3 regions of the Polaribacter sp. R2A056_3_33 genome follow, and region 3 is predicted to be linked to each of the others. Evidence: riboswitches for the same ligand, from Rfam matches in the RefSeq annotation. Region 3 holds a riboswitch; each other region holds the start of a gene.

Region 1 (2,279 bases), 1.6 Mb from region 3:
AATCAGTTTTATATTTCGCCAGAATTAAATACTACGGTTCATCCAAAGAAAGTTCTAGAGATTACCGATTTTGATGTTTTTTTAATAGCATCACTTTCTACGGAATCACTGCAAGAAGAAATAAGTAAAAGCCTGAAAAAAAAAGGGTGTTTTACCTCTAGTGTAAATGCTATAGAAAAAAGATTAAAATTTTTGAAGGAACATTTTAATGCAAGTAATCCTACGCATTTGGTTGCTATTGCTAAAGATTTTGGGTTAGTGTAATTTTTTTTAAAATAAAAAGGTGCTAATTATGGGAACCCGTAAAATTTATATGTTTTATTGGAATATCTTTGAATAGAAATTAGAAAAAGAAACTATTGAAAAGGAAAGAGTGCTCATTACAAGCCTTACGGAAACCCGTGAGGCTTTTTTAAGTCTTTGTTTTAACTCTAGTTTATTAAAAAATAATGCTATTTAGAAATATGTCATTATATAAATAAATTTGTTACAACTTCATTTATTATAATTTTTGTGTATTTTAATATTGTTGGGGGACAGTGTTTTCAGTCATTAAGTTATTTTATTTGAAGTTGTTTTTTTCTATACAATCTTTATAAAGCTTTTTAATTTTAAAACTAATGATCTTTATCATAGTTTATTTTTAAGTATTTTATTTTTTAAAGCACATATTCTACCTTTCAAATTAGTCATTTTTTTTACTTCAATAAAGTAGTATTATTGCTGCTTTTTATTCAAATTATTTGTGCTTTTTTTAGGTTTTAAGGAATAGTGAGGTTGTTTAGAAATAAACAATAAAAGCGTGTTGTTTATTCCTGAAAAGTAGATAAATTTGTACTTTATTTTTTAACTAAGAATGGTTATCAAGTTTAAAAACTTGATATTAAAATGGGAATCTAGTTTAATTCTAGAACTGTCCCGCAGCTGTAAGCTCTAAAGTTGAAATCCGAATAGTCACTTTTCGAAAGAATGGGAAGACCGGGTGGAAGGAGTAAGTCAGAAGACCTGCCATTTTTTTATTAATTCATTAAGCTTTCGAGGATTGAAGCTAGAATTAGGAATCTGCCTATCTAAAATTTTAGATATGTAGCACTTCTCTTATTCTATCCTCGTACGCAAAATTTAAGTATGAGGAATTCTTTTTTACATTCTTTTTGGGGCATATTTTTGATTATAGGGTGCTGTAATTCGAGTTTTTTACATGCCCAAAAATTAGATTCTACAAAGGCAGTTCAGCTTAAAGAAATCTTTTTAGTAACCAATAAAGAGAAGCTTAAAAAACACTTTTCACCAGTTACTGTTCAGACTTTAAGTGGGAAAACTTTAAGTCGTTTAAGTAATTCGAGTGTTGCAGATGCTATTCGTTTTTTTAGTGGAGTTCAATTAAAAGATTATGGCGGAATTGGTGGTATAAAAACCATAAATGTAAGAGGAATGGGCTCGCAACATACCGGTATTTTTTATGATGGTGTTCAGCTTGGAAATGCACAAAACGGACAAATAGATTTAGGGAAATATTCTGTACAAAACATGGAGGCTGTTTCCTTGTATCAAGGGCAGCGTTCAGATTTAGATCAATCTGCAAAATCGTACGCTTCTTCCAATAGTATTTATCTAAAGTCTAAAACACCTCAATTTTCAGAAGGAAAAAATAGCAATACTAATGTCAGTTTAAAAACAGGTTCTTTTGGACTGGTGAATCCTTCTGTAAATTTAGACTTCAAAATTAATGAACACTTAAGTGCACGTCTTAGTACCGAATATCTAAATGCAAATGGTAAGTATAAGTTTAGATATACCAATGGAAGTTACGATACGATAGCAACACGTAATAATGCAGATATTGAATCTTTTAGGGCAGAAGCGTCTTTGCATGGTTCGAACGGAATTAAGAATAATTGGAATGTAAAACTATATCATTATGATTCTGAACGAGGATTGCCAGGAGCTATCGTTGCCAATCGTTTTAAGCGTCCGCAACGTTTATGGGATCGAAATAATTTTCTGCAAGGTGCATTTACAAACCATGTAAACGACTTCTATTTTTTTGTATTAAGAGGTAAATATGCGCATAATTATTCTCGTTATGTAGATCCTGAAATTATAAAAGTGGATGGTGAGTTAGATAACCGATATACACAAGAAGAATATTATCTATCAATGGTAAATACGTTTCAAGTTTTACCGTTTTGGAAATTATCCTTGGCAACAGATTTACAAAAAAACACGATGGATGCAAATTTGTATCGATTTTCATATCCTAAAAGAATCACGCTTTT
Region 2 (2,279 bases), 2.2 Mb from region 3:
ACAGAATTATGCACCAGGATGATAAAATGATTCAGAAGGTTTTGGAATTGGAAAGTGAGAAGTAGTTTCTGGTTTTAGTTGACAGTTTACAATAGCAGTATTCCGGTTTATGTTATCACTACTATGAGGCTTCTCAACACTTCGAAGTGACAAGTTGTATGTTTTTTTGCGTTCAATTTTGTCATTTCGAACGGAGAGAGAAATCACATAAAGTTGCTTTTTGTTATAGCATCACTGTTATGAGATTTCTCCTTTCGTCGAAATGACAAATTGGGTGTTTAGTTTTGTTTTATCACTACTATGAGGCTTCTAAATACTTAGCAGTGATACGTTGTATGTTTTTATTGCATTCAGTTTTATCACTTCAAAATAAGCTCTTTGGCGATTGAGAAATCTCACTATCTTATAAAAGGAAATTGCAATTCCTAAAACATAAAAATACACTAGATTATTTGTTGAAATTAGTTTTTTATAATGAAAAAAGGAAATACTTTTGCATCATAAATTTTTGGTTTTATATTCAATAAATTGAATTAAAATTAAAAGGGAATCAGGTAGTTTTTTTAAGCCTGAGCTGTTCCCGCAACTGTAAGCATTGTCTATTTAGATTATCGTTATTTCTTACACCACTGTCTTTATAAAAGACGGGAAGGTTTTAACAAAATGCAAGCCAGGAGACCTGCCAAAAATTATATTCGTCTTTTGTAACTTTCGGGAGAAAAGTTAAAAAGAAATACGTGTCATATGCATGGTTTTTCCGCTTTTTAATAAGGGTAAGAACTTGCCTATTTTGTTATTTAAAATTTTAAAATCAATCATAATGAAAAGTTGTCTAACCAGATTAGCCTTAATTGGCTTATTATTTGCTGTATCTTGTACTAAAAAAGATGTAATTCCTGAAGCTCCAATAACTTATAACAATGCCTTTATCTTATCTCTAGAAAGTGATAAAACAGCACTTACATTTCTAGACGAAAATCAAATTGCAACACCAAATGTTACTGTATCTGAAAATACAGAAAGCACCTCTTTTTCTAGCTATAATAACCAACTCTATATTGTAAGTCAAAACGGACCATCATATATTTCTAAAGTTAACCTAGAAACATTAAGTGTAGAAGAGTCAATAACTTCTTCTAACGTATCTTCTCCATCTTATTTACAAATGTATTCTAACACGGATGGCTTGGTAATTAATACCTCTGGAAGTGGAAGAAGTAGAAATTACAATCTTTGCCACGTAAACACCACTACTGGTATTGGTGATGCTATAAGTGAGGTTTCTAATGAAATTCTTTTTAACAATGCTGCACTAATTGTAGATGCTGAAAATGTGTTAATTGCAGATGGAAAGGAATTAGTTGTAATGAATATGACTACTAAAGAATTTACTTCTGTAATAACTTTTGATGATAGTATTTCTGGGCTTTTAAAAGATAAAAACGGAACTATTTGGGTCGCAAAAGAAAAGAGAGCCACAGCTGCCACGTTTACAAAACTAAATGCAGACTATTCTATTAATGAAACAGTAACTGTTACAGATGGTGTTATTAATTTATACACAAACAGTATTTTAACAATGAACTCAGAAAATGTAAATGCTTTTTGGTCTGAATCTGCATCTGGAAAAATTTACACTTTTAATACAGAAACCAAAGTTATTGAAGAATTTGCAACACCAATTAACGACGGAATTGCATTTAACACAGTTGTAAAACAACACCCAAATACAAAACAAGTTTACGTTATCGGTTTAAAGGATTTTATGGATCCAAATAATAGTGCTTTAGTAATTTATAATGCAGATAAAACAGTAGCAAAAACGGTAGATAATGTAGGAGCTTCTCCAATAGACCTTTACTTTTCTGCTAAAGAGTTTCAAATCTAAAACGAGTGCCAAAAATAAATCTACAAGGTAATACTTTGTAGATTTATTTTTTTAAAAAAGCTACGCAAAGTACTGTAACCTCTTCTAATTCCTTAGACATGTTTTCCTTTTTCCAAGGATGAGAAACATTAAAAACATGATCTGCATTTTTAATAACTTCAAATTGGCTTTCAGTATTCCAAGAGTGTATTTTTTTACCTTCATCAATAGAAACAGAAGTATCTTTATCTCCATGAATTATTAACTGTGGTATTTTTAAACTGCCTACCGCTTTCCGAATATTTAAACGCTCTTCATTTTCTTTAAAATTTAAATAAAACTGATAGAAATGTGGCATATTCTGTTTTGTTCGTCCGTTTAAAACGTATTTAACACCTGTTTTCTTCCAGTT
Region 3 (2,279 bases):
GACCAATACCTACTTTTATAATATCTGCACCAGCCAATAATAATTCTTCAACCATTTCTCCAGTAACTACATTACCTGCAATAATTACTTTATTAGGATGGTCTTTACGCATTTTCTGAACAAAATTTACAAAATGTTCCGAGTAGCCATTGGCAACATCAACACAAATAAAGTTTATTTTCGGAAATTCGGATAAAATTTGTTTTACTTTTTCAGAATCATCTTTTCCTGTCCCTGTACTAACGGCAATATTGTTTAAAGTTTTTTCATCAGCTTTTGCTGCAAATTCTCTCCATTCTTCTATAGAATAATGTTTATGAATTGCGGTGAAAAGTCCGTGTTTTGCAAGAGCTTTTGCCATTTCAAAAGTACCAACAGTGTCCATGTTTGCAGCCATTATAGGAATTCCTTTCCAGACAACATCGCTGTGTAAAAAAGTAAACTCTCTTTCTAAACTTACTTGTGATCTCGATTTTAGTGTAGATCGTTTTGGGCGAATCATTACATCTTTAAAACCTAACTTTAATTCATTTTCTATTCTCATTTCTATCAAAATTATCAATCCTTAAAGGTATAAAATTTGGAAACGAATTAATTAGATTGTTCATAAGAATGCATATATATTTGCAAAGATTTTGGTTTTGATGTAGAGATAATCTGCATCGAATTAAAAGGGAATCTGGTTAAAATCCAGAGCTGTTCCCGCAACTGTAAGTTTATACTAAGTTTGTGCTGAGTTTATTTTTAGCATCATTTAGTCCCTCTTTAGAGGATGTTATTAATTCTTTTACCACTGACATTTTTTTGTTGGGAAGGTATAATAACATAAAACGAGTCAGGAAACCTGCCATAAATCACGAGTTTAAAACTTTCGGGATAAAGGTTTATGTACTAATTCTATTTTGTACACAAATTTACCTGATTTATTTAGATTCCTTGTTTAACAAGGAGTGAAACATTATTGTTTTCTTGTAAAAGGAGAAGACTTAAATTAAATCATTAAAAATGAAAAAACAATTATTAATTGTTGGTGTTTTGGCATATAGTTTTGCTAGCACAAATCTTTTTGCACAGCAAAAAGAAAAAGTAGAAGCTTTAGATGAAGTTGTTGTTACAGCAACAAAATTCAATCTAAAAAAAGAGAATACTGGTAAGGTAATTCAGAAAATTACTCAAAAAGAATTGCAACAAAATGCTGGTAAAAATGTTATTGAAATTCTAAATAATGTTGTTGGTATTGATGTTAGAGGTGTGAATTCTAATGCATCTGAACCAAGAAGTATTAATATTAGAGGAGGAAGAAATAGACAAGTTTTGGTTCTAATTGATGGTGTGCCAGTTACAGATCAATCTGCAATTAATCAACAATTCGATTTACGTTTATTAGCCGTTAGTCAAATAGAATCTATTGAAATTTTAAAAGGAGCATCATCTACATTGTACGGTTCTGGAGCAGCTACTGCAGTTATTAATGTTGTTTTAAAGAAAGCATCAGCAGATAAAATTTCTGGTTCTTTTGAAACAAGTGTTGGTACAAATAATACCGCAAATGTTAAAGAAAGCGGATTGTCTGACAATAACCAGAATGTAAGTTTAAACGGTACTTTAGGAAAACTTAATTTCTTAGGTTCTTTTAGTATTACTGGAACAGACGGAATGTCTGCTGCAAAAAGTAAAACAAATGCTGTTTATGAAAATGATAGTTTTTACAGTAAAAATGCGTTGTTAAAATTAGGTTATGCGGTAAATGATAAGTTTTCTATAGAGACTTTCTTAAATTATGATAATTTTGATTATGATTTTGACGCAGGGGCTTTTTCTGATAGTGATGCAAATACTGGAGATCAAGAGCAGTTTAGAGTTGGTGTAAAACCAAAATACACTTATAATAAAGGAGAAGTTTACTTATTAGCCTCTGCAAATGTGGTAGAAAGAAATCTAGAGCAATTCAATTCTTATGGTGGTACTTTAGATAGCTACGAGTTTGTTGGTAGAAGTGTAAATTTAGATTTAGTAAATAGATATGATTTTAAGGATGGTAAAATTCAATTAATTACGGGTTTAAATTACCAAATTCATAGTAATAATACAGTTACTCCTTTTGCAGAAATTGAAAAAGGAATTGCAAATTTTAATACTGTAGATCCTTATGCAAGTGTAGTGTATATAACAGATTTTGGTTTAAGTGCCAATGTAGGTGGACGATTAAATATTCATAATGTATATGGTAATCATGCAGTTTATGACGGAAATCTTGCGTACTCAGTTTTAAAGAATGA

The links. Region 3 has a riboswitch for cobalamin ahead of H0I29_RS15975 (TonB-dependent siderophore receptor). Riboswitches for the same ligand answer to the same signal wherever they lie in the genome.
Region 1: linked by a shared signal. The riboswitch ahead of H0I29_RS09180 (TonB-dependent receptor) and the one ahead of H0I29_RS15975 (TonB-dependent siderophore receptor) in region 3 are both predicted to bind cobalamin.
Region 2: linked by a shared signal. The riboswitch ahead of H0I29_RS07035 (hypothetical protein) and the one ahead of H0I29_RS15975 (TonB-dependent siderophore receptor) in region 3 are both predicted to bind cobalamin.

Annotation. Positions count from the first base shown of each region.
Region 1 covers NZ_CP058984.1:2,186,884-2,189,162, forward strand. The annotation lists gene H0I29_RS09175 (response regulator) at 1-264, shown strand, start outside; cobalamin riboswitch at 841-1,028, shown strand; gene H0I29_RS09180 (TonB-dependent receptor) at 1,129-2,279, shown strand, end outside.
Region 2 covers NZ_CP058984.1:1,625,473-1,627,751, reverse strand. The annotation lists gene H0I29_RS07040 (S41 family peptidase) at 1-65, shown strand, start outside; cobalamin riboswitch at 493-702, shown strand; gene H0I29_RS07035 (hypothetical protein) at 821-1,888, shown strand; gene H0I29_RS07030 (S9 family peptidase) at 1,932-2,279, opposite strand, start outside.
Region 3 covers NZ_CP058984.1:3,791,505-3,793,783, reverse strand. The annotation lists gene H0I29_RS15980 (GMP reductase) at 1-544, opposite strand, end outside; cobalamin riboswitch at 620-867, shown strand; gene H0I29_RS15975 (TonB-dependent siderophore receptor) at 1,006-2,279, shown strand, end outside.